DNA from 3 places in the Mesorhizobium sp. M0626 genome. Region 3 is predicted to be linked to each of the others. Evidence: predicted binding sites of a transcription regulator. Region 3 holds the regulator's gene; each other region holds the start of a gene.
What was found. The regulator LexA, encoded in region 3, represses DNA repair genes until DNA is damaged. The targets are predictions, from matches to a motif close to TGTTCNNNNTGTGTTCNG.

Region 1 (7,605 bases), on a different contig from region 3:
TTTGAGCTCAGCTCCGCCACTGTTTTGGTTCCGAATGGTGCAACTGATCTCGGAGTTTGTGATTCCGCTGATGATTGAGGCGCCTTTCAGCACCCGCTGCCTCCGTTCGCGGCGATGCTCTTCATCAACCATGTGACCTCCATCGGTCACCCGCGGCCCTATATGGTACGCGCACCGGCGAATAACTGTCCATCTAGGTCGTCGCTCGTTAGTGTCTCACTTTAAAGTTTGACGACGGAGACGGACAGCATAAATGCCCGTTGCGCCGGTGAATTCGCAACGCGAACAGACCCGAATGGGCTCGTCGTATAGCGTTGTTAATCCGGCAGCAGCATCTCCTCTTCATCGGCCGCGGCTTCGAACAGCAGCCGGAAGTCATTACCCGGCATTTTGCCATCCATCGCAGATAGGCAAGCTTCGGCCGCCAGCCGCCACTTGGGGCCACGACTGGACCACTTTAGGAGCTCCTCGGCGGCGGCATCAACCCGGTTGACACCAAGGCGAAGCCCCGGGCGCTCAGTCTTCACATAAACCGGAGGGTTGAACCAACGGTGGGGCATCACGCCTCTCGAACGTCAAAGGCGATGAACAGTCCCCAAACGGAGGCTGATTTGACGATCATTTCGACTAACTGGCAGTCAGTTTCGAGAAGATCGCCGCCGCGCTCACGGACCGCTACAATGGTCGCTTTGACGGAAATAATGTCGCCGGGTTGAGAGCCCAACAGGACCTCGCGGACCAGCTCCTTGGCCGTTTGCTGCGTAGGCCGAACAGGTGCTTGAATGTCCATCCCATCCTCCCAGAGAGATAGAACCTCAATCAGCTATTCTGTGGGTCACTTTCCGAAAAAGGCAAGAATCGGAAACGTACAAAGTAGGTTCCCGCAAACACCGCCCTACGATGGCTAAATCCCGCGACAGGCGCTGATTTGCACCTCACCGTGTCAGCTGCCAGAGGCGGCCATACGGAGAGAGGACCGGCCTCCTCGCCCAAGTTCTCACGGACGAACGCGGACAACCGTCTTTCCTGCGCGTCGGTCCGTTGAGTTGAAGGTGCCGATGGCATCATCCAAGCTCGAAACCTTGCCAATGTTCGTCCGCAGTCGTCCATCGCGGATCCGCTGCACTATCTCAGAGAGCTGAGGGCGATCAGCCTCGACGACGAAGTCAACGGTCAGGCCATCGGCAGCTCGAATGTCCGTTGGTCCAACGACTGTGACAAGGATACCTCCGGCGCGGACGAGCGTTGCGGATCGCTTCTGGATATCGCCGCCGATGACATCGAACACCAGATCGACGCTGCCTACATCTTCAAGGGTGTCTTTTGCGAGGTCGAGGAATTCATTTGCACCGAAGTCGAGCGCTTTCTGGCGGTCGGCGGCCCGCCCGGTGCCGATCACATAGGCTCCGGCCTCCCTTGCAAGCTGCGCCACCATCGAACCGACGGCACCGGCAGCGCCATGCGCGAGAACGCTCTGCCCGGCCTTGATGCGGCCATGCTGAAACAGCCCCTGCCATGCGGTTAGGCCGGAGATCGGCAGGCTAGCGCCCACCGTAAAGTCGACATCGCCGGGCAGCGGCGCGAGGTTACGGGCCTCCATGGCAACATACTCGGCGAGGGTGCCGTCGCGATGCCAGTCCGCGAGGCCGAACACCCGCTGACCGATAGAAAGCCCTCTGGTGCCGTAGCCGAGCGCAGTGACCACACCAGCCAGTTCGTGGCCCAGGATCGAAGAGGTCCGGTCACGGAAGGCTCGGTCGGCCCACGTCGAGGGCCACTCCAGTTCGGTGTTGACGAATCCTGCCGCATGAACCTGTACGACCACGTCGTTAATTGCCGCCTGAGGCTCGGGCAGCTCCACCAACTTCATCCCGGCCGTTCCTGCAGTCTGGTCCGTCGCTACGATTGCTTTCATGGGGATTGTCTCCTCACCGTTGGGGTAAATTGCGGGCGCGGAGGATCTTTCGATGTCTCGCGCAGAGTTGGCGTCGGGTTCATCGTTGGCGACCGCGAGCGGAAGCTAAGCAATCTCGTCGGATTCTTCCAGCACGGGTAAACTTGCAGTTGTGAACACCTATGCCCTCGCAATTTCACACACTTCAAGCATGTGGAACAAAAGCAGATCAAATACGTTGTGCCGTTCCCAACACGGAGAGCGTCATGCAAACTTCACCCCGAGCCAAAAGCGAAACTATCAGCAAGGATCCTGACGAATGGACGACGGGAGACGAGCCAATGACTCCGTCGCAAGCTTCCTACTTGAAAACATTATGTGAGCAGGCGGGCGACGACAGAAGCTACGCCGAAGATCTAAGCAAAGCCGAGGCCTCGAAGCGAATCGACGCGCTAAGGACTGAGCTCAAGCTCTAAAGGCGCTGGGAGACCTACGACAGGTTGGCCAGTTTTGCGGTATTTGGCCTCTGATCTGGACGGTCGTATTAGTGAAGGTGGTAGAGTTTGCTAAGGATCTTCATTTCTCCTGCGATTTTGAGCAGAGAAAGATAGTCGGTGAACCTTGTGGTTCCAAATTCGTCCTCGACCTTCGCAGTGGCTGCATCGCCCGTAATGTCGAGCGATGCGACTGCCCAGTTGGGGCTGGTGTTCGGCGGCAAGGCCGCACTCATCACCTCGCCGACATAGGCATCGACACTCAGCCATGGAGCTCGAAGAGATCGCGGCTATCTACCCGCTCCATCAGCAAACCGGGTATGGGCGGAAAGTGGGCGTAGGCCGACCATGTGGTTGTCGACGCCGAGATGCGCAGTGCTGGTATCGGCGCCAAACTGATGGGGCGATCGAGAAGGAAGCAGCGCGTTTCGGCTGCGACATCACCCGCATCTCGATACGAGCGCACACACAAATTCTACAGCCTAAACGGTTAGGCCGATGATGCGCTCGTTCTGGTCAGCCACTGAGTGCGTGGGCCGAGGCAGAGTTCCCACAATATGCTGCGCACAAAATAGCGACAGAGCGGGCCTAGAAGCGACATAGCGCCGGGTGTGAACGCGAACGCAGCCGGCGCCCGAATGCGTTCAGCGAGCGCCGTCGCGTCCACCTTGCCTTTCTTTGACGGCCCTGATGTTCAGCTTCCCACGGCAGCGCGTGGAAGTCGGGCTGGTGCCCCGCTTCACGGTAGCCAGCCTGAGTGAGTAACTTGCTTTGTCCCGCTCCACAACGCAAACAAACGGCGGATTCCCCAAGCACCTATAAACGCCTACAGCTTTTTCCATGCGACAGGTGTGCTGCGGGTGCTCGAAGATGTCGTCCTTCATTGCGATGACAGAACAGGGAGCGAGGACAACTCTTTTTTTGATTGCAGAGAGAGTCTGAGCGGGCTTACTAGTGAGGGGTTTGCCATCGCTTTGAGGGAGGCTGCGATGGTTGCAACGCCCATAGATATCGCTCAAGCGGCCACTACGGCCACCTTGCTGATGCGCCTTCGTCAACGTCATCGCGATGACGTGGCGCGAGGCTGGGAAGATGCCGACCCTTCTACTGTTGCCGTCTCCCGTGCGCCTGAGTGTCAATGGCGCGATTTAGCCAAGGCCCTGGTGCACGATTGGTTCGAGCTGATCGAAACTGGCTTGGTGGATTGGATCGTCAGCAAGTAGCCGCTGCCCGCCAGCGGCCCAGCAGCCGTCTGCGGGACTTTGCAGCGGGCGCGCTGGGCCTGACCGGTGGGGCGGTGTGGTATCCGCCGGCTGGCGAACATATGCGCCTCCTCCCAACGCCAGCGAAACATCCAAACGAACGAGGCGATCTAACAGCGATCTCCCCATCCAGCCAACACATAGGCCTATAGCAAGGGGTCTATAATCGCTGAGAGAGCGAAAATGGCCGACGCCATGGTTGGGGAACCCGGGTGGGTAGGCGCCGGCCACAAGCGGAACAGGCCCGCCGCGCCACACACATGGCTGATTTGTCATCACGTGGTTATGGTGTGATCGCGTAGGGCTAGACCAGCGGAACTTAGTAAACGCCGCTTGGTAAGCGATCCTCGACGCGATCGTTCATCGCCACGACGACTTGGGAAACTTGACGGTTGCAGCCTTCTGCCATGTCAAGCTCAAGTCATTAACAGCGGCCGCCCGGTCATGAGCAGGCATGCGCCCATCCTAGCATGTCGCGCTGCCGGTATCGCAAGGCGCCGGCAGCAAGGGGAGGCGACCAGAGCCGATGTGAAGGGACTAGGCAGCTAATATTCGCTTGCGCTAATTTAAAAGTGCCGTAACGTCATGCTCAGCCTTTTGCGGAGGCGCAACGGTGGGGAAGTATGATGAGAGTTGCTGCGTTTTGTGCGGCGATCGTGATCGCTGGGACTGGTGTCGCTGTTGCCAAGGAGAAGAAGGTGGTGGTGAGTGACGCCACGGACCTTTGCTCTACGAAGCAGTCGGCCAAGAAGCAGGTGCTCGAGCTGGACTGCAGGCCGACCGGAACCGCCAAATTGCCGGCCGATCGAACGCCGGAAAAGCCGCGCCTCGGATACGACACCAATCCGTGGCTGGTTAAAGGCCTTTAGAGACTAGCCGATGGCAATACAGCGCGGCTAAGGGGAATGTGCGCTGGCGGTGAAGCCTTCTTTGTTCTCTCATCGGGGGAACATTGTCGCCTGGAAACGCTTCGGACGGTGCACTGCCCCATCAGTGCAACGTTCCCTTCCTTGTTTGCACTGGCCGGCTGCTGAAAGGTGGCCGGCTTTTTTGTATATAACCGCGACCTGATGTTTGGGATTGTTGATGGACAGCCGCGAGTGGCCGCTGCTGGCCTAGCGTCTAGGATTGGAATATGTAGAGGCGAGATCACCAAGGCAGGAATGACCAGACTAAACAGCGGTTTCGTCTGTTCGCCGCGACGCCGGCGATAATTGAATTCAGAAGGGCGTCGGCCCGGCTGCACAGCCGGGCCAAGGCTGGAAGAGTTCCGCTCCCGCCCAGCCGTGCCCAGCACGATACGCATCGCACCTGGGCGCAAGCGGTACCAACGGCTCGCCTATTCCGCCGCGCCTTTTCGGCAGGAAACCCTCGGCCTCATCACAATGGAGGGCGACATTCGCAGCGCCCTATGGAACCATCCAGAGTGACATAGGCTGTTCATGGAACTTCCTGATGACATCAGGAGGCCTGTTAAGCATGCCAGTTGTTCGCGCTCATAGCTCAGATGCAGGTTGGAGCCCTTCCTAGTGCACCAGTATGAGAAGCGAGAACTAGGAACCGGGAGTGCTGCGAATAGATTGCCGCAGTCCAGCTTTCATCAGAGCATGGCAAGGGCTGCCTTTCTCTCCACGTTGGCAGTCGTCCTGCTGCTCGCGCTATTGCCAGACCACCTGCTGCACGCCCTCGGATTGGCCTTTACGTCTCATCACGACAAGCTCAACCACGCCGCCGCGTTCGCCACCTTGTCAGCTTTGGGTAGCCTCGGCTGGCCCCAACAGGTGGTCCGGCTGGCGGTTCTACTTGCTTTAACGGGCGCAGCGATTGAAATCCTTCAATGCGTCACAGGGCGTGACATGAGTGTCTTCGACTGGTTTGCCGACTGCGCCGGAATGGCATACGGGCTGAGAACTATGAGCTGGGTGAACGAGATTCTAGGCGAACCGGTTATTTGATCGCCACAGGCTCCGCTTTACCGCCGCCGTCTTGGCCCCACTTGCCAGCCTCACGCCCGGGGCCGCCTTCGATCACCCTCGCTATTGCCGTTCAATTTCCGACGCAAAGGCCGATAGCAAGGGAAATAGGTTTCTGGGCCGCTCACCATTTAGACTTAGGTCCGATTCTTTCGCGCAAATGGCCGAAGCCGGAAACATTTCTCCTTCTACTTTGTTGCAGTGGCCATGCCGCTGAGGAGAACATGCACAGTGCCTCTATCAAATGAACTGCGCGACGTACCGATAGAATTCCAATGCCCCTCCTGTTCGTGCCCAATGGTGAGAAGGGGATCCTGGATGAAAACGATTGCCGGTTTCAGCTGCGATAGCTGCAGGTCCAGAGTGCGGATCGGCTACGAAGCGAAGCTGGCCATATTCGACCGGCACCTTAAGCGACGCGCGCCGGATCTGGGCCGACGACCAATGGAGTGCGATCCCGGCAACGGTTCCTGAGAGTGTGTCGGCAATTCAAGCTCCAACTGCTTGCGGTCTGCCGCAAGTCCAAGCTTTCATCTGGTCGCAGGGTCAGGCGGCTCTTTCGTCCGTACGGAACCGATGATGGCGAGAGGTTTCGATGCGCTCGGAGCACCGAGCAGGTCGACACGTTTTTCATAGCGACCACCAATCTCTAGCTGGCCGCTCCGACGCTCTGACGAGGTGCGAGCAACTTGATCTTCAATAGTCTTTTTCGAGCCAGCATGCGCGCCAATGATAGCGTCGACAGGTCGATAATGAGGTCGTCGATCGCGCCCGCCAAGACACTGGACCCGCGCCCAAATTGATGCACCAGCGCCAGCACTTCCTTAAGTGCCGTCGAGGCTTCACCCGCATCCAGCAGCGCCTCGATGTCATCGAAAACCTGCATCCCGACCCTCCCGCTTTAAAACGGTGGCAATTTCGCGCGAAAAGAAAGCGCCTGCCAAAGTGCTCGCGCACGAAGGCGGCTATTCAAACAACAAGAAAGACCCTGGTGGCCCAACGATGAAGGGCGTCCATGGAGGGCGTTCAGCGAGACGCAACTGAGATTCGGCGCGACATTAAAGGACGGCGATGCTTCAGCCGCGCTCTCTTACGAGCAATCCGAGCAGCGCCCAGCCGCCAGCCAATCGAAGATGTACGCCAAGACCGATAAGCTGGCGGAGCGTTTTGCCGAGACTGAAGACGCGGTGAATCGCTCAGCGAAGACATGACCGAGGTGGAGGCGGTCTCTGCCGAGGTGACCCGGTGGAAGTTGATGGGCCTCGGCGCATTGGGCGTCACTGGCATGGCAGCGGCGGCGCTCGCCTCGCTTAGTTACGCCCTGTTGGTCTATCTGGCGCGTGCTGCGCGGCGGATGACGAGCAGGCGGCATAGTCGACAGGCTCTCAAGATGGCTGATGATGTGTGATGATCGCGTCGACGGGAACAGCTTTGCGATTACGCACGAGTTCTTATCAGTTATGCTCGGTGTCAGGCGGCCCGGCGTCACCATAGCGCTGCAAACCTTGGAGGGCCAAGGTCTGATACGCTCAATGCGAGGAGAGGTAGTCATTCTTGATCGCGCGCGTCTAATTGCGCTGGCTGATGGGTCATATGGCAGGGCTGAAGCCGAATACGCTCGGCTAGTCGGCAAACTGCATTGACGACAGACGCCGCCCCCGTGCACAGTTCCCCTGCAACAGAGCCCGCCGGCTGAGCCACGGGTGTTTTTGCGCCAGGCGGGAACATTCCCGCTCTGAGGCTGTTTCGCTACAGCCGGCGCGTTCTTCAGCGGTCCGTGCCGGTGACCAAGATGCGTCCCTCACTCGTCATGGGATGGCCCGCGCAGCCTCGGAAGCAGGCGCGGGCCATCCCATCAAGCCCTAGCCCACGGCAGGGGCTTTTTGCTGTTCGGATCTGATGCGGTCCTGGCGGGAGTAATCACTGTCACTCCGTGCCGAGGCGAGTTCCTCCCGGAAATGGTGCATGAGCGCTCGCTCTTC
Region 2 (7,605 bases), on a different contig from region 3:
CGCCCTGATCGGTCGAGGCGTCGGGCATTTGCCGGGCCTTGCCGGCAATCGCGTCGAGCCGCGTCACCCAGGGCGACGTGTCGTCCAGCGCCTCGGGCGTCGCTGCCAGCTCGCTGACCAACGACTGCAGTTCGGAGCGTACCGGAATGAGCGCTGCGTTTTTCGGCGCGGCATGCGAATGCAGCGCGCGCGCCGCCGACAGCGCCGAGAGAAGCTGACCGATGGTTAGGCGGACCGGATGGGCGCGGGTGGCGAAGCTCGGTGCTTCGAGCCGGGCATAGGCGCGCATCTCGGCAAGCATCTGGGCGTCGGTGATCAGCTTGCGGTGCAGGCCGGCCAGCGTCGCCGGGTCGCCACCGGAAAAAGCGCCGCCTGCATAGGTTGCAAGGTCGAGGATGCTGCGCTTCAGCCTGGAGATGATGGCGTCAGCGGCCAGCTTGGGCAGGATCAGCCGGCTGGTCAGGCCGGCGCAGACGATGCCGAGCACGATCTCGGCGCAGCGCGCGACAGCGAGATCGACGACCACGTGCGGCTGGCCGAAAGCCGGCAGCCCAATGATCATCGCGGTATAGCCGGCAAGTGCGGCGCCATAGGCTTCCGGATTGCGCAGCAGCGACGAAACGAGCGTGCACAGCCCAATCCAGACGGATAGCGCCGTGACCAGCAGCCAGGGATTGGTGCCGAAAACCGAGGTGATGCCGATCGCCGCAAGTCCACCGGCCAGCGTGCCGAGCAGCCGGTAAAAACCTTTCGCCAGCACCATGCCGGCGACCGGCTGGGCGACGATGAAGACCGTCATCATCGCCCATTGCGGGTGGTGGAGTTTCAACGCGTAAGCAGCGAGAAGCGCGATCAGACCGGCCGAAACCGTGCGCAGGGCGAAAATCCAATCCGAGCGCGTCGGCTGCGTCAGGCCCGCCAAACTGGTTTCGAAGTAGCTCTTCAGCCGCGCCCGGATCACAAGCTGGTCTCCGTATCGGAAGTGCAGGCTAGAGCAGTTCCAGGAAAAGTTTGAAACGGTTTTCCGCCCGGAACTGCGTCAAAACGAAGAGTCGGCCGGCGCTCAGATATCCAGCACTTCCGTCGCGGCGAATTCGGCGCGTTCCTGGATGAAGCGGAAGCGGGCTTCCGGCTTGGTGCCCATCAGCGCGTCGACAGCATCCTTGGTCGCCGCCACGGCGTCGATGACATCGACCCGGAGCAGCGTGCGCTTCCTCGGGTCCATGGTGGTTTCCTTGAGCTGCGCGGCCATCATTTCGCCCAAGCCCTTGAAACGGCCGATCTCGACTTTGGCGCGGCCGGTGAATTCGGTGCGCAACAGCTCGTCCTTGTGCGCATCGTCCCTGGCATAGGCAACCTTGCCGCCTTGCCGGATCGAATAGAGCGGCGGCACCGCCAGATAGAGATGGCCGCCATTCACCAGGTTCGGCATTTCCTGGTAGAAGAAGGTGATCAGCAGCGAGGCTATGTGAGCGCCGTCGACGTCGGCGTCGGTCATGATGATCACGCGGTCGTAGCGCAAATCCTCGTCGCGGTATTTCGAGCGCGTGCCGCAACCGAGCGCCTGAATCAGGTCCGAAATCTGCTGGTTGGCGGCTAGCTTGTCGTTGCCGGCGCTGGCGACGTTGAGGATTTTTCCGCGCAGCGGCAGCACCGCCTGGCTGGCGCGGTCGCGCGCCTGCTTGGCCGAGCCGCCGGCCGAGTCGCCTTCGACGATGAACAGTTCGGCGCCCGCGGCGGCATTCTGCGTGCAGTCGGCGAGCTTGCCGGGAAGGCGCAGCTTGCGCACCGCGCTCTTGCGCGACACTTCCTTTTCCTGGCGCCGGCGCACCCGCTCGTCGGCGCGCGCAATCACCCATTCCAGCAGCTTGGAGGCTTCCTGCGGATTGTCGGCCAGCCAGTGGTCGAAGGGATCGCGGATGGCGGTCTCGACAATGCGAATGGCTTCGATCGTTGCCAGCCTGTCCTTGGTCTGGCCGACGAATTCCGGCTCGCGAATAAACACCGACAGCATGCCTGCCGCCGAGATCATCACGTCTTCGGAGGTGACGATCGAGGCGCGCTTGTTGCCGACCAGGTCGGCATAGGCCCGAAGCCCGCGCGTCAGCACATTGCGAAAGCCGGCCTCATGCGTGCCGCCTTCGCCGGTCGGGATTGTGTTGCAGTAGGAGTTGACGAAGCCGTCACCGCCGAACCAGGTCACCGCCCATTCCAGCGAACCGTGGCCGCCCTGCTTCTCGCTCTTGCCGGCGAAGATTTCGCGGGTCACCTGGAAATCATCGCCGAGCGATGCCTTGAGATAGTCCTTCAAGCCGCCGGGGAAATGGAACTCCGCCTTGGCCGGCGTCTGGTCCTTTTCCTTGATCAGCGATGGGTCGCAGCTCCAGCGGATCTCGACGCCGCCGAACAGATAGGCTTTCGAGCGGGTCATGCGATAGAGCCGCGCCGGCTCGAAGGCGGCGCCCTTGCCGAAAATCTGCTCGTCGGGATGGAAGCGGATTTTGGTGCCGCGCCGGTTGTGCACTTCGCCGAGCTGCTCCAGCCCGCTCACCGGAACGCCGCGCGAGAACCTTTGGCGGTAAAGCTGGCGACCGCGCGCGACCTCGACTTCGAGATGGTCCGACAGCGCATTGACGACCGAGACGCCGACACCGTGCAGACCGCCGGAGGTCTCATAGACCTTGCTATCGAACTTGCCGCCCGAATGCAGCGTCGTCATGATGACTTCGAGCGCCGGTTTCTTGAATTTCGGATGCGGATCGACCGGAATGCCGCGGCCATTGTCGGTGACGGTCAGAAATCCGTCGGCCGACAGCTCGACATCGATGAAGGTGGCATGGCCGGCGACCGCCTCGTCCATCGAATTATCGATGACCTCGGCAAACAGATGGTGCATCGCCTTGTCGTCGGTGCCGCCAATATACATGCCGGGACGGCGCCGCACCGGCTCCAGCCCCTCCAGCACCTCGATGTCGGCGGCGCTATAGCCCTCGCTGCCGTCCTTGGTCGCGGCAGGACGCTTCGTGGCCTGCACCAGCGGGTCGGCCGGGCGCGAAGGTGTCCGAGCCGGTTGGGGCTGCTTTTCCAGATTGCCGAAAAGATCGTTGTTGTCGTCCATGCCTACCATAGAATCCGTGCCGCGAATCACCCGTCGATACTGCCACGCTTTTCGGCGCCAAGCGACGGAAGTTCCTGTTACGTTCGGGGATTAAACCCTTCTTATCCTAAAACCTTTCGATAACCAAGCCGGCGGAAATAGGTCCGTGCGGAGCGGGCGCGATTCCTGAATCTTTAACAAAGCGGCCTAGCGTCGCCTCAACAAAACAAAAGACCACGAATGTCAGGGGTTGGTTGTGAGGGGCAAGGCCATAACGATGATTGGCATCGCTGCCGTCTTCGGCGCGATTTCAATCTTTGCCGCGGATTTCTGGGTGAAAAGCCAGGCCAAGGCCGATGCCGAAGAGAAAACGGCGTCGATCCCGGCGCCCGCCGTCCCCAAGGTCGTCTTCAAGACCATCGTGGTGGCCAACGCGCCGCTGCGTTACGGCATGGAGCTTGACCGGGCGCAGCTCAGCGAAATCCCATGGTCCGAGGATTCGGTGCCGCAGGGCGCATTCACCACAGTCAATGCATTGCTCGCCGAAGGCAGCCGCGTGGTATTGTCGCCGATCGAGATCAACGAGCCGGTGCTGATCAGCAAATTGTCGGGGCCGAACGGCCGCGCGACGCTATCCAACATGATGACGCCCGGCATGCGGGCGGTGACAATCCGCACCGACGAGATCGCCGGTGTCGGCGGCTTCGTCATGCCGGGCGACCGGGTCGACGTGGTGCTGACACGCGATGCGGGCGAAATCCAGGAAGTGGCCAAGAACGCGCAGGGCGCTGCCGGATCGACCGTTACCTCCGAGATCGTCGTCTCCGACGCCAAGGTGCTGACCGTGGGGCAGGGCGCCGACGAGCGCCAGACCACACCGCAGATCGCCAATTCCGTCACCATCGAGGTGACGACCGAAGGCGCGCAGAAAGTGGCGCTTGCCCGCACCGTCGGCACCTTGTCGCTGTCGCTCCGCTCGGCCGCAGACGGAGGGGCCGCCAAGGACGGCGTCACCACCATCTCGTCCTTCGGCGGATCGGTCGCCTCCGGCGTCCAGGCCGCTGCCGGCGCGCTGTTCACTGCCGCGACCAAGGAGCCTGAGAAGCCGAAATTCAAGACGATCATCGTGACGCGCGGCACGCAGGTCGAAGAATACCAGGTTCCTGCGCGGGACCAGCAATAACTGCCGGTGGGGACCGGGCGAGGGACGGGACAGATGTCGGGACTTCATGCATTTCAGACGACGAAAGGACTGCGCCCAATGCGGGCGCTCGCGATAGCGGCTTGCCTCGCCGCGGCCGCAATGCTCGGCCTCAGCGCGCCAGCCAAGGCCGACAACGATATCGTCCATGTCTCGTCGACAACGAATGCGTCGATCAAGGTGGCCAAGGGCAAGCCGAAGACGGTCATGACCAATGCCGCCTTCTATCAGATCGTCATCGGCGATCCGGAGATCGCCAACGTCAATCCGCTGACCGACAAATCCTTCTATGTGCTGGGCAACAATCTCGGCACCACCGGCATCGCGCTGTTCGACGAGAACAAGCAGTTGGTCGGCACCGTCGACATCGAGGTGACGCTGGACACCGACCAGCTGGCCAGCACCATTCGCGCCAGCGTGCCGGACGCCAAGATCAAGGTCGGCTCGGCCAATGGCCGCGTCGTGCTGTCGGGCGAGGCCGATGACGCGGTCGCCGCCGAGAAGGCAAGCAAGATCGCCAGCCGCTTCTCCGGCAATGAAGAAGTGATCAATTCGGTCAACATCTCGTCCTCGCAGCAGGTTCAGCTCAACGTCCGCTTCGTCGAGATCAATCGCCAGGCCGGACAGGATCTCGGCGCCAAATACAGCGCCAATTTCGCTTACGGCATTGGCGGGCGCGACGTCACCCTCGAGCCGGGCTCGGTGCCGGGAGCCGGCAATGGCGAGATCATCGGCCGGCTGCTGTCCAACGGCCTGTCGATCGACGTCGCCATCAAGGCGCTGGAGGAACGTGGTCTCGCCAGGCGGCTGGCCGAGCCGAACCTGATCGCCCGCTCGGGCCAGACGGCAAGCTTCCTCGCCGGCGGCGAGTTCCCGATCCCGGTCTCCGAGGACAATGGCAAGATTTCCGTCAGCTACAAGAAATACGGCGTCAGCCTCGACTTCACGCCGACGGTTCTCAAGGACGGGCTGGTGAGCCTCGACATCGCGCCGGAAGTGTCCTCGATCGACGCTTCGGCCTCCTACAATATCGGCAATATCTCGGTCCCGGGCTTTATCGTGCGCCGCGCCAAAACATCCGTCGACCTGAAGAATGGCCAGAGCTTCATGATCGCCGGCCTGCTGCAGTCACAGAACGACATTACCACATCGCGTCTTCCCGGCCTCGGCAAGCTGCCGGTGCTCGGCTCGCTGTTCTCCTCCAAATCCTATCAGCGGCGCGAGACCGATCTGGTGATCATCGTCACCCCCTATCTGGTCAAGCCGGTCGATCCGTCGAAGAAGCTGCTCGAGCCGACCGACGGCACGCAGCCGGCCAGCAATGTCGACTATTTCCTCAACAACACCGAGGAAGTGAAATCGTCCGAAGCCAATCGTGCAGTGGCAATGGCCAGCGGCAGTACGGCACAGCCGGCCGCGGTCACCACCGTCGGGCATTTCCTCGACCTGCCGAAGGATTGAAGCCATGCGCGTGGAATCATGCATCGCCCTGCTGCTCGCCGGCCTCGCCAGCGGCTGCACCAGCGACGACTATGTCCGCTCCGAGGGACCGACGATTGCCGCCGGCAACGCACAGGCCGCCAATACGGCCATGCAGATGGTCGATCCCTGGAAATACGGCGTCCAGAACACCAGGCTGCTGGTGCCGGCGCAGCGCAGTGAGGCGGCAGTCAACGCCGCCGACCAGGCTGCTGCCGCCAAGGCCGTGCAACCGACAGCGACAACCGATTGATTTGCCCGGTGATTTGACCGGGAATGACCTGACAGGCTGACAAAATGGCAAGCGGCATCAAGACCAAGAAGATCCTGCTGGTGTCCAGCGACCGGACCTTTGCGCAGGATACGCGCACCGCGTTCGCGGCCTCGGAGGTGATCCAGCTTTCGACCGTCGAGAAGAACATTACCGAACTGCGCGGCGAGGTACAGGAAGCCGATTTCGGCGCGCTCATCGTCGACATGGATGCGGCAAAGCTGGAAGAGATCGAGTCGCTGCAGCGCATCATGCGCCGGCTCGAAGGCCGCGTTCCCGTGGTCGTCGTCACCCAGGAATTCAACGCCGCCGCGGTGCGCATCCTGGTGCAGCTCCAGGTCGCTGATTTCCTGGTCAAGCCGATCACCACCGCCGATCTGGTGCGGTCGGTCGTGCGCGCGCTGCAAGGGCCGGGGCGCGAGGAAAACACCGAGTCGCAGATCTATACCTTCATGCCGGCCGCCGGCGGCGTCGGCACCACGACGCTGGCGCTGCAGACCGCCTTCCAGCTGCATCATTCGGTGACGCGTGGCGCGTCGACCTGCGTGGTCGACCTCAACTTCCAGCAAGGCGCCTGCGCCGAATATCTCGACCTGGAGCCGCGCTTCGACATCACCGAAATCGAGAACCAGCCCGAGCGCCTCGACCGTCAGCTGCTGGACGTGATGCTGTCCAAGCATGCGAGCGGGCTCTGCGTGCTGGCGGCGCCCACGCATCCGTCGGAAATGCGCTCGTTCAAGACCGATGTCGTGGTGCGCATGCTCGATCTCGTCTCGGCCTATTTCGACAACGTCGTCATCGACATGCCGCGCACCTGGTTTCCGTGGACGGAGACGGTGCTGCTCGGCTCCAACAAGCTCTACATCGTCGCCGAAATGACGGTGCCATGCCTGCGCCACACGCAGCGGCTGATCCAGGCGGTCTACGAGACGGCCGGCAAGGAAGTGAAGCCGAACGTCATCGTCAATCGTTTCGAGCAGAAGATGTTCGACAACGGCATCAAGCAGGCGGATGTCCAGGAAATCCTCGGCGAGCATTTCGTCGGCGGCATCTCCAACAATTACCGGCTTGTGCGCGAAGCGGTCGACCGCGGCGTGCCGCTGCATGAGATCGATCCGAACGCCAATGTCGTCAACGATCTGAAGAGGATCATCCTGCCGGAAGAAGCCGTCGTGACGCCGGAGAAATCGCGCTCGCTGTTCGGCATCGGCAGGGGCCTCCTGAAGAGGAAAGCCGGATGACCAGCCGCTTCTCGACCCTGCAGAACCGTGACGTCCGCGCGCTGAAGCCGGCCGAGGCGGCGCCGGTCGCGCATCACGCCGTGGTCATCCCGACGAACCGCAAGGCCTTGCCGCCGAAGCCGGAGACAACACCGGGAAAAAGCGCCAACAAGGTGCTCGATGCCCGCGTGCGCATCCACCGGCTGCTGCTGGAGGAAATCAACCTGGTCGCGCTGGAGCGCCTGCCCAAGGATGAGATGCGCCGGCAGGTGCAGGAGTTCGTGTCGGAAAAGACCCGCCAGGAGCGTATGGCGATCAACACCGTCGAACTTGAAGC
Region 3 (7,605 bases):
CGCGCTCGAACTGCGATATGGCCTCACCGTCCCAGGAAAGGCCGAGCCAGGTCAGCCCATCCAGAATGGCCTGTGTCGCCGCCTCGTTGAAGCGTTCGCGGTCGGTGTCCTCGATGCGCAGCACCATCGTGCCGCCGGTGTGCTTGGCGTACAGCCAGTTGAACAGCGCCGTGCGCGCGCCGCCGATATGCAGATAGCCGGTGGGCGAGGGGGCAAAACGGGTGACGACCGTGTCGGACATGGAACTCTCGGGAAGTTTGGAAAGCGGGGCGTGATCGCGCGGACTTTCGCGCTTTGCGCGTTCATGTAGCATAGGAGGTCTGGGGCGCAAGGGGCAGACCCGATGGCTGGACGAGGCCGGGGCACGTCGGCAATTATCGGTTGCGTCAACGGGCGCCGGAGCCTTGTAGCACAAAATCTGTTCGCACCTCCGCGCAACCTCATTTGGCAGCAGCGTCAATGTCTGGGTTTCATTCGGCTGCAGCGTCCGTCACAGTGCCTGGAACATCGCTGCGACGGTGGTAGCCCCCTCTGACGAGCGGACATTTCTTCACGAATGCGGCACTGCCCGACTACAACGCCGCCGTGACAGCGTTGGCTTGGTCACGCATATTGACCTTCTGCAATCATTATCGTGAACACAGCAACTGTGTGCGGTCCGGTCTCGCCACGAAGGAGGAATGATTGAAAGAAGGGCTCCCGATGACCAGCAACGCCGACCATACGGAGGGTGATCCGTTCTACCATGGTACCCGGGCGGATTTGAAACCCGGGGATCTGCTGAGCGTCGGCCACCCTTCCAATTTCAGAGGTAAACCACTGTCATGGATCTATTTCACCCAGACACTGGAAGCCGCCATCTGGGGAGCAGAGCTTGCAACGGGTGACGGTCGTCAAAGGATTTACATCGTAAAGCCGACAGGGTTTTTTATGGATGACCCTAACCTGACCGATAAAAAATTTCCCGGCAATCCGACGAAATCCTACCGCTCCCGTGATCCGTTGCTCATCCTGGGGGAGCTCGCTGAATGGCAGGGTCATACACCGGAACAATTGAAGGCAATGCACGATGGGCTTGCTCGCCTGAGGGCGGAGGGCCGGGATATGATTGAGGATTGAGCGTCCTTGGCGGGTCAATTCCGGCGCGGTGGATGCGACCGCACGGACTTTCGCGCTTTGCGCGTTCATGTAGCATAGGAGGTCTGGGGCGCAAGGGGCAGACCCGATGGCTGGACGTGGCCGGGGCACGAAGGAAGGCGAAGGCGGCGAGGCAAGCGTCAGCGAACGCTCGCTGTTTGCCGATAGTCCCTATGCCGAGCCGCTGCCCCTCGCGCTGCCTGAGCCGCATCCCGGCATAGCGCCCGCGCTGCCCGGTGACGCGTTGCCGGCGCAAGTCACAGCGCCCGGATCTATCGCCCGACTGCGCAGACGGCTTCGCCGCCCGTCATGGCCCGCGCTCCGCCGCAGCCTTGCCGTGGCTGCCGACACGGAGCTCGACCGGGGCGTCGCCTTCCTGCTGGTCCCGGTTTTCCTGGCAGCCGGCGTCATCGTCTACTTCTCGCTGGCCGGCGAGCCGGGCTTTGCGCAGCCAATCGCCATTGTGGTGCTGGCGACATGTTGCGCTGTCGCCACGCGATCGCGGCCGAGGACGCATCTGTTCTGCATGGCCGCGATGCTGTGCGCGCTCGGCGTCGTCGCCGCCAAGGTCGAGACCTGGCGCGCCGGAACGCAGATGCTCGGCTCCGAGATTCAGACACGGCTGACCGGCCGCGTCGTCAGTCTCGAACAGATGGAAAGCGGCCGCATCAGGCTGACGCTCGACGTGGTTTCGACCGCTTACCCCGAGCTGCGCTACGCCCCGGAGCGGGTCAGGCTCTCGGCGCGGACCGTTCCCGCCGATATGACCGCCGGCTCCCTGATCACCGGCTATGCCAGGCTGTTGCCGCCGACCGGTCCGGTGCGGCCGGAGAGCTACGATTTCTCCTTCGACAGCTATTTCACCGGTATCGGCGGCAGCGGCTTCTTTCTCGGCAACCCGAAAACCATTGCTACGCAGGGACCGCCGCCGCTGACCGCACGGCTCTCCTCGGCAATCGAGAACGCGCGCGAAAACATTGCCGACCATATCAGGGGCAAGATCGGCGGCGCCGAAGGCGAGATTGCCGCGGCGCTGATTGTCGGCGTGCGCGCCGGCATCCCGGACGAGGTCAACGAAGCGATGCGGCGCACCGGCATCTACCACATCATCTCCATCTCCGGCCTGCACATGGCGCTGGTTGCCGGCACCATCATGGCGTTGCTGCGTGGCGCCTTTGCGCTGTTTCCCGTTTTCTCTTCGCGCCGGCCGGTGAAGAAATATGCGGCCGCGGCAGCGCTTGTCTCGATCGCCGCCTATCTCGTTATTTCAGGCGTCGTGGTTGCCGCCGAGCGCAGCTTCATCATGCTGGCGGTCATGCTTGTCGCCGTGCTGTTTGATCGCGCCGCACTCACCATGCGCAATCTGGCGATCTCCGCCATTGCCGTCATCCTGGTGTCGCCGCACGAGGTGGTCGGTCCCAGCTTCCAGATGTCGTTTGCCGCCACCGCCGCCCTTGTCGGCGCCTATGCCGGCTGGGCCGATTACCGCGCCGACAAGGTGAGAACGCCGCTGGCAAAGCGCTCCTTCGTCGGCTTCCTGTCGCGAAAATTCGCGCTGGCCATGGGCGGCCTCGCCATGACCTCGATCATCGCCGGCAGTGCAACCTTGCTGTTCGCCATCTGGCATTTTCAGCGTGTGTCGCCGCTCAGCCTGATCGCCAATCTGGCCGTGATGCCGATTGTTTCGTTGATCGTCATGCCCTTTGCCGTGCTCAGCGCACTGGCGATGCCGTTCGGCGCCGACGGGCCGTTCCTCTATGTGATGGGCAAGGGTCTGATGGCGATGATCGCTATATCGGCCTGGATTTCCGAGCGCTCGCCGGTCGACGCCGTCGGGCTGATCTCCATCCGCTCGGTGCTGTTGGTGGCAGTCGCCCTCGTCATCGCCACCATGGCCACCACCTGGCTCAGGCTGGCGGCCGTGCCTTTCGCGCTGGCCGGCCTGTTGACGGTGCCGCAGGTGCTTACGCCCGACGTGCTCATATCCGAGGACGCACATTTGGTGGCCATGCAGATCGGTGGCGGCGAACTCGCCCTCAACCGCGAACGCTCCAACGAATTCACCACGGACAATTGGAAACGGGCGCTGCGGGCCGAAACCATTATCCCGCCCGAGATTTTCGAGGCAACAGATACGCGGTTCGATCTCGATCCGCTCGATCTGCCGCCCGGCTCGCCCTTCTATTGCACCGGCGATCTCTGTATCGCTCGACACCCTTCCGGAGCCATTGTAGCTCTTGCGAAAGACCGCAAGACGGCGCGGCCGGCCTGTGCCTTCGCGAGCCTGATCGTCATCGATGACGCCACCGCCTACAATCCGTGCCGCGACCCGCTGGTCCTGGTCGTGACGAAGAAACAGCTGGCCCGCGACGGCAGCGCCGCCGTCTTCTTCGATCCGCAATCGGCAGCGGCAGCGCCAACCATCCGGTTCGCCGTCGACAAGCCGTATCGCCCCTGGCACGAGCAACGCCGCTTCTCCCGCGACGCGCGCGGCCTGCCGCCTTACAACCAGCGTGAAAAGTACAAACCCAAGCCGGCTCAGTAGCGCCGGATCAATCCGACAAGCTTGCCCTGCACCTTCACCCTGTCCGGTCCAAAAATGCGGGTCTCGTAGGCCGGGTTGGCGGCTTCCAGGGCGATCGAGGCGCCCTTGCGGCGGAAGCGTTTCAGGGTCGCTTCCTCATCGTCGACCAACGCCACCACGATCTCGCCGGGGCTGGCTGTGTCGGCATTGCGGATGATGACCGTGTCGCCATCGAAAATGCCGGCCTCGATCATCGAATCGCCCTTGACCTCGAGCGCGTAGTGTTCACCGCCCATGATCATGTCGGGCGGCACCGAGATCGAATGGGTCTGATGCTGGATGGCGTCGATCGGCACGCCGGCGGCGATGCGTCCCATCACCGGGATTGAAATCGCGGAAACGGCATCGTCATTGCCGGCAGACATCGAACGCGACGGCGAGCCCGCCTTGATCTGGCGGCCGAGACCGCCTTGGCCCATCCCGCCTTGGCCCATCCCGCCTTGTCCTTGGCCGCCTTGCCCTTGGCCGGCTTGACCAAGACTGCCCTGAATGACGCTCGGCGAAAACTTCCTCGCCGCGTTGAGGCCTGGTGCGATCGAGTCGGGCAGCCGCAGCACTTCCAGCGCGCGCGCCCGGTTCGGCAGCCGGCGAATGAAACCGCGCTCCTCAAGCGCCGTGATCAGGCGGTGGATGCCGGACTTGGAGGCGAGGTCGAGCGCTTCCTTCATCTCGTCGAAGGACGGCGGGATTCCGCTCTCCTTCAGGCGTTCATGGATGAACATCAGAAGCTCATGTTGTTTGCGCGTCAGCATCGCGGCCCCCAAGGGTTCTGAAACCAGAATCAGAAAAAACAAACCCAGAACAAACACTATCTGTTCCAGTTGTGTTCCGCAACCTTTTAAAGTTTAATGAATGTGTTGACGTTTTGTTCAGCGTAACGTTCGGCGCTGCGAGCGCCGCCTGCGCCCAGTTGCCAGCAACGGGGTGAAACGAAGACAAAGTGCCCTGCGTCGTCGGCTACGATCGCCGCTTCCTTTTCGGACGGGGCTGCGCAGCATCCGCGCGGGGTTCTCTCTGGGCATAGACCCGCAGCGTGTAGCCGATGTGAGCGGTCATCAGAGTTTTCGCACGTTCGACGTCGCGATCGAGGGCCGCTTCCATCAGGGCGGTATGGTGTTCGATCGCCACGGCGTCGCGCAGGGCCGCCACGGCCTTCCGGTGTCCGTCCGTGCGGCCGGCGGCGGCGCGCAGCGTCGGGGCCAGACCCAGAAAGCGGTGATGGCGATGCAATTGGTCGGAAATCGTTGCATTGAAGCGCAGCAGCCAGCTGGATGTCGCGGCACTGAGCAGCGCCGCATGGAAGGCATCGTGTTTTTCGTACCACGCGTCGACCGCATCATCCGATGGATCGTCGAGAACAGACCCGCACCGTGAGAGACGATAGTGGGCGGCAACGACCGCGTCTTCCCACTCACGGTCGCCCTTCTCGATCGATTCCACCAGCAGGGGCAGTTCGACCACCAGCCGCGCACGCGCCAAATCCTCGAGCTCCGCCCGAGAGACGGGAGCGACCGCAAACCCGCGGTTGCTGATGGCGGTCACAAGCCGTTCCGCCTCCAGCCGCGACAGCGCCTCGCGCAACGGCGTCCAGCCGATGCCGTAGGTGTTGCGCAGCGTGCTCAGCTTCAACGGCGCGGCAGGCGCCAGCCGGGTCGCAAGAATATCGCGCCTGAGCAGGCGATAGGCCACTTCCGTCTTCGAGGTCTGCTCGTCATCCAGCATCGTGATCCATCAGACATAAACGCTCGGGCGGATCATTATATATCAAAGCCTTTCAATGGGTGAATTATATATAATGTTTGACAGTTCAAGGGCGACCACTCAAGATCGCCGGCATGTTTGGGCGGCAGGCTCCGCCGCGCGCGTTTGTCCATGGAGGGGCGCCGGATCATGAGCACGACACCCGATCTCGCTACAATCGAAGCAATGGATGCCGCCGATCCGCTGCGCTCCATGCGTGAACGCTTTGTCTTGCCGCAAGGCGTGATTTATCTCGACGGCAATTCCCTGGGCGCCGCGTCAGCGGTCGTCTTCAGCGAACTGCAGCAGGCCGCCACGCAGGAATGGGCGCACGACCTCATTCGCGCCTGGAACACCGCCGGCTGGTTCAACATGCCGGTGGAACTCGGAGATCAGCTCGGGCGACTGATCGGCGCGGCTGATGGGCAGACGGTGGTCTGCGACACAACCTCGATCAACATCTACAAGTTGCTGCACGCAGCGCTCGGCATGCGGCCGGATCGGTCGGTCATCGTTGCCGAGGGCGACAGTTTCCCGACCGACCTCTACATGGCCGAAGGCGTCGCCTCGACCCGGCCGGGAACGCGGCTGCGGCTGGAGGGCGTCGACGCGGCCGCAATCGAGGAGCTGATCGACGACAGCGTTGCCGTCATCCTGGTCAACCACGTCAACTACAAATCCGGCCAGTTGCGCGACATGGCGGCGCTGACGCGCAAGGCACATGACGCCGGCGCGCTGATCATCTGGGATCTCTGCCACACGGCCGGCGCCTTGCCGGTCGAACTTGACCGTGCCAATGCCGATTTCGCCGTCGGCTGCACCTACAAATACCTCAATGGCGGCCCGGGCTCGCCGGCCTTCATCTACGCGGCCGAGCGCCACCATGGTGATATCAGCCAGCCGCTCAGCGGCTGGTGGGGCCATGCGCGGCCCTTTGCCTTCGAGCAGGGCTTTGCCGTCGGCAGCGGCATTCGCCGCTTCCTGTGCGGAACGCAGCCGGTGCTGTCGATGCGGGCGCTCAAGGGCGCGCTCGATATCTGGAACGACGTCGATATGGCGGCGGTGCGCAGAAAAAGCATCGCGCTGACCGACCTGTTTATCCAGCTCGTCGAAGCCAGATGCGGCGCCTACCGGCTTGAACTGGAAAGTCCTCGCGACGGCAGCCAGCGCGGCAGCCAGGTGTCGTTCCTCCATCCGCATGGCTATCAGGTGATGCGCGCGCTGATCGAGCGCGGCGTGATCGGCGATTTCCGGGCGCCGTCGACCATCCGTTTCGGCTTCACGCCGCTCTATGTCGGATATGGCGATGTCTGGCAGGCGGTCGAAGTCCTGGAGGATATTCTGCGCACCGGCGCCTGGCAGGACGCCCGCTTCGCGGTGAAGACCGCGGTTACGTGAGAAACCAGAGCAATTTCAGGAAAAGTGTGAAGCGGTTTTCCGTCCGAAATTGCGTCAATCAAAGAGCTAGAGCATTTCGCCGTTTCCGTTAAACGGTGAAATGCTCTAGAGCCGGGTGCGGACCGTCCAGAGCTCCGGAAACAGCACGACCTCCAGCATCTTCTTCAGATAGGAGGCGCCTGAGGTGCCGCCGGTGCCGCGCTTCAAGCCGATGATGCGCTCGACCGTTGTGACGTGGTTGAAGCGCCAGCGGCGGAAGTAATCCTCGAAGTCGACCAGCTTCTCGGCCAGTTCGTAGAGCATCCAGTAGCGCTGCGGGTCGCGGTAGACGGTTTGCCAGGCAGCCAGCACGTCTTCGTTCTCACCGCGCGTCTCGCGCCAGTCCGTGCGACTGGCGTCGGCGCCGATGTCGAAGCCATTGCGCGCCAAAAGCAGAAGCGCCTCGTCGTACAGCGACGGCGTGGCCAGGATCGCTTCCAGCCTGTCCGTAAGATCGCGCCGGTGCTTGTGCGGCCCGAGCATGGCTAGGTTGCGGTTGCCGGCCATGAACTCGATGGCGCGGTACTGCCACGACTGGAAGCCCGAGGATTGGCCGAGCGCGTCGCGAAACTCGGTGTATTCGCTTGGCGTCATCGTGCGCAGCACGTCCCAGGCATTGTTGAGCTGCTCGAAGATGCGCGCGACGCGCGACAGCATCTTGAAGCTCGGTTCGAGGCGGTCGGCGCGGATCGAGCGGATCGCGGCGC

Region 1: a site for LexA is predicted at 2,109-2,126, ahead of NKI37_RS26515 (DUF3072 domain-containing protein). Genes of this name have one in related genera too.
Region 2: a site for LexA is predicted at 3,188-3,205, ahead of parE (DNA topoisomerase IV subunit B). Genes of this name have one in related genera too.

What each region holds. Positions count from the first base shown of each region.
Region 1 covers NZ_JAMYQD010000023.1:337-7,941, reverse strand. Annotated here, with positions in the region: gene NKI37_RS26535 (PilZ domain-containing protein) at 1-132, opposite strand, end outside; gene NKI37_RS26530 (DUF982 domain-containing protein) at 318-560, opposite strand; gene NKI37_RS26525 (hypothetical protein) at 560-790, opposite strand; gene NKI37_RS26520 (NADP-dependent oxidoreductase) at 998-1,915, opposite strand; gene NKI37_RS26515 (DUF3072 domain-containing protein) at 2,161-2,370, shown strand; gene NKI37_RS26510 (nuclear transport factor 2 family protein) at 2,439-2,624, opposite strand; gene NKI37_RS26505 (hypothetical protein) at 3,378-3,611, shown strand; gene NKI37_RS26500 (hypothetical protein) at 4,274-4,519, shown strand; gene NKI37_RS26495 (VanZ family protein) at 5,231-5,605, shown strand; gene NKI37_RS26490 (hypothetical protein) at 6,273-6,509, opposite strand; gene NKI37_RS26485 (glycosyl hydrolase 108 family protein) at 6,452-6,667, shown strand; gene NKI37_RS26480 (DUF1515 family protein) at 6,831-7,031, shown strand; partial or broken gene NKI37_RS26475 (Crp/Fnr family transcriptional regulator) at 7,000-7,266, shown strand.
Region 2 covers NZ_JAMYQD010000005.1:100,891-108,495, reverse strand. Annotated here, with positions in the region: partial or broken gene NKI37_RS07690 (FUSC family protein) at 1-961, opposite strand, end outside; gene parE (DNA topoisomerase IV subunit B) at 1,064-3,118, opposite strand; gene cpaB (Flp pilus assembly protein CpaB) at 3,375-4,280, shown strand; gene NKI37_RS07675 (type II and III secretion system protein family protein) at 4,359-5,759, shown strand; gene NKI37_RS07670 (hypothetical protein) at 5,764-6,030, shown strand; gene NKI37_RS07665 (CpaE/TadZ family protein) at 6,075-7,289, shown strand; gene NKI37_RS07660 (TadA family conjugal transfer-associated ATPase) at 7,286-7,605, shown strand, end outside.
Region 3 covers NZ_JAMYQD010000001.1:73,086-80,690, reverse strand. Annotated here, with positions in the region: gene gltX (glutamate--tRNA ligase) at 1-241, opposite strand, end outside; gene arr (NAD(+)--rifampin ADP-ribosyltransferase) at 703-1,119, shown strand; gene NKI37_RS00410 (ComEC/Rec2 family competence protein) at 1,226-3,682, shown strand; gene lexA (transcriptional repressor LexA) at 3,676-4,473, opposite strand; gene NKI37_RS00400 (GntR family transcriptional regulator) at 4,679-5,443, opposite strand; gene kynU (kynureninase) at 5,612-6,859, shown strand; gene kynA (tryptophan 2,3-dioxygenase) at 6,965-7,605, opposite strand, start outside.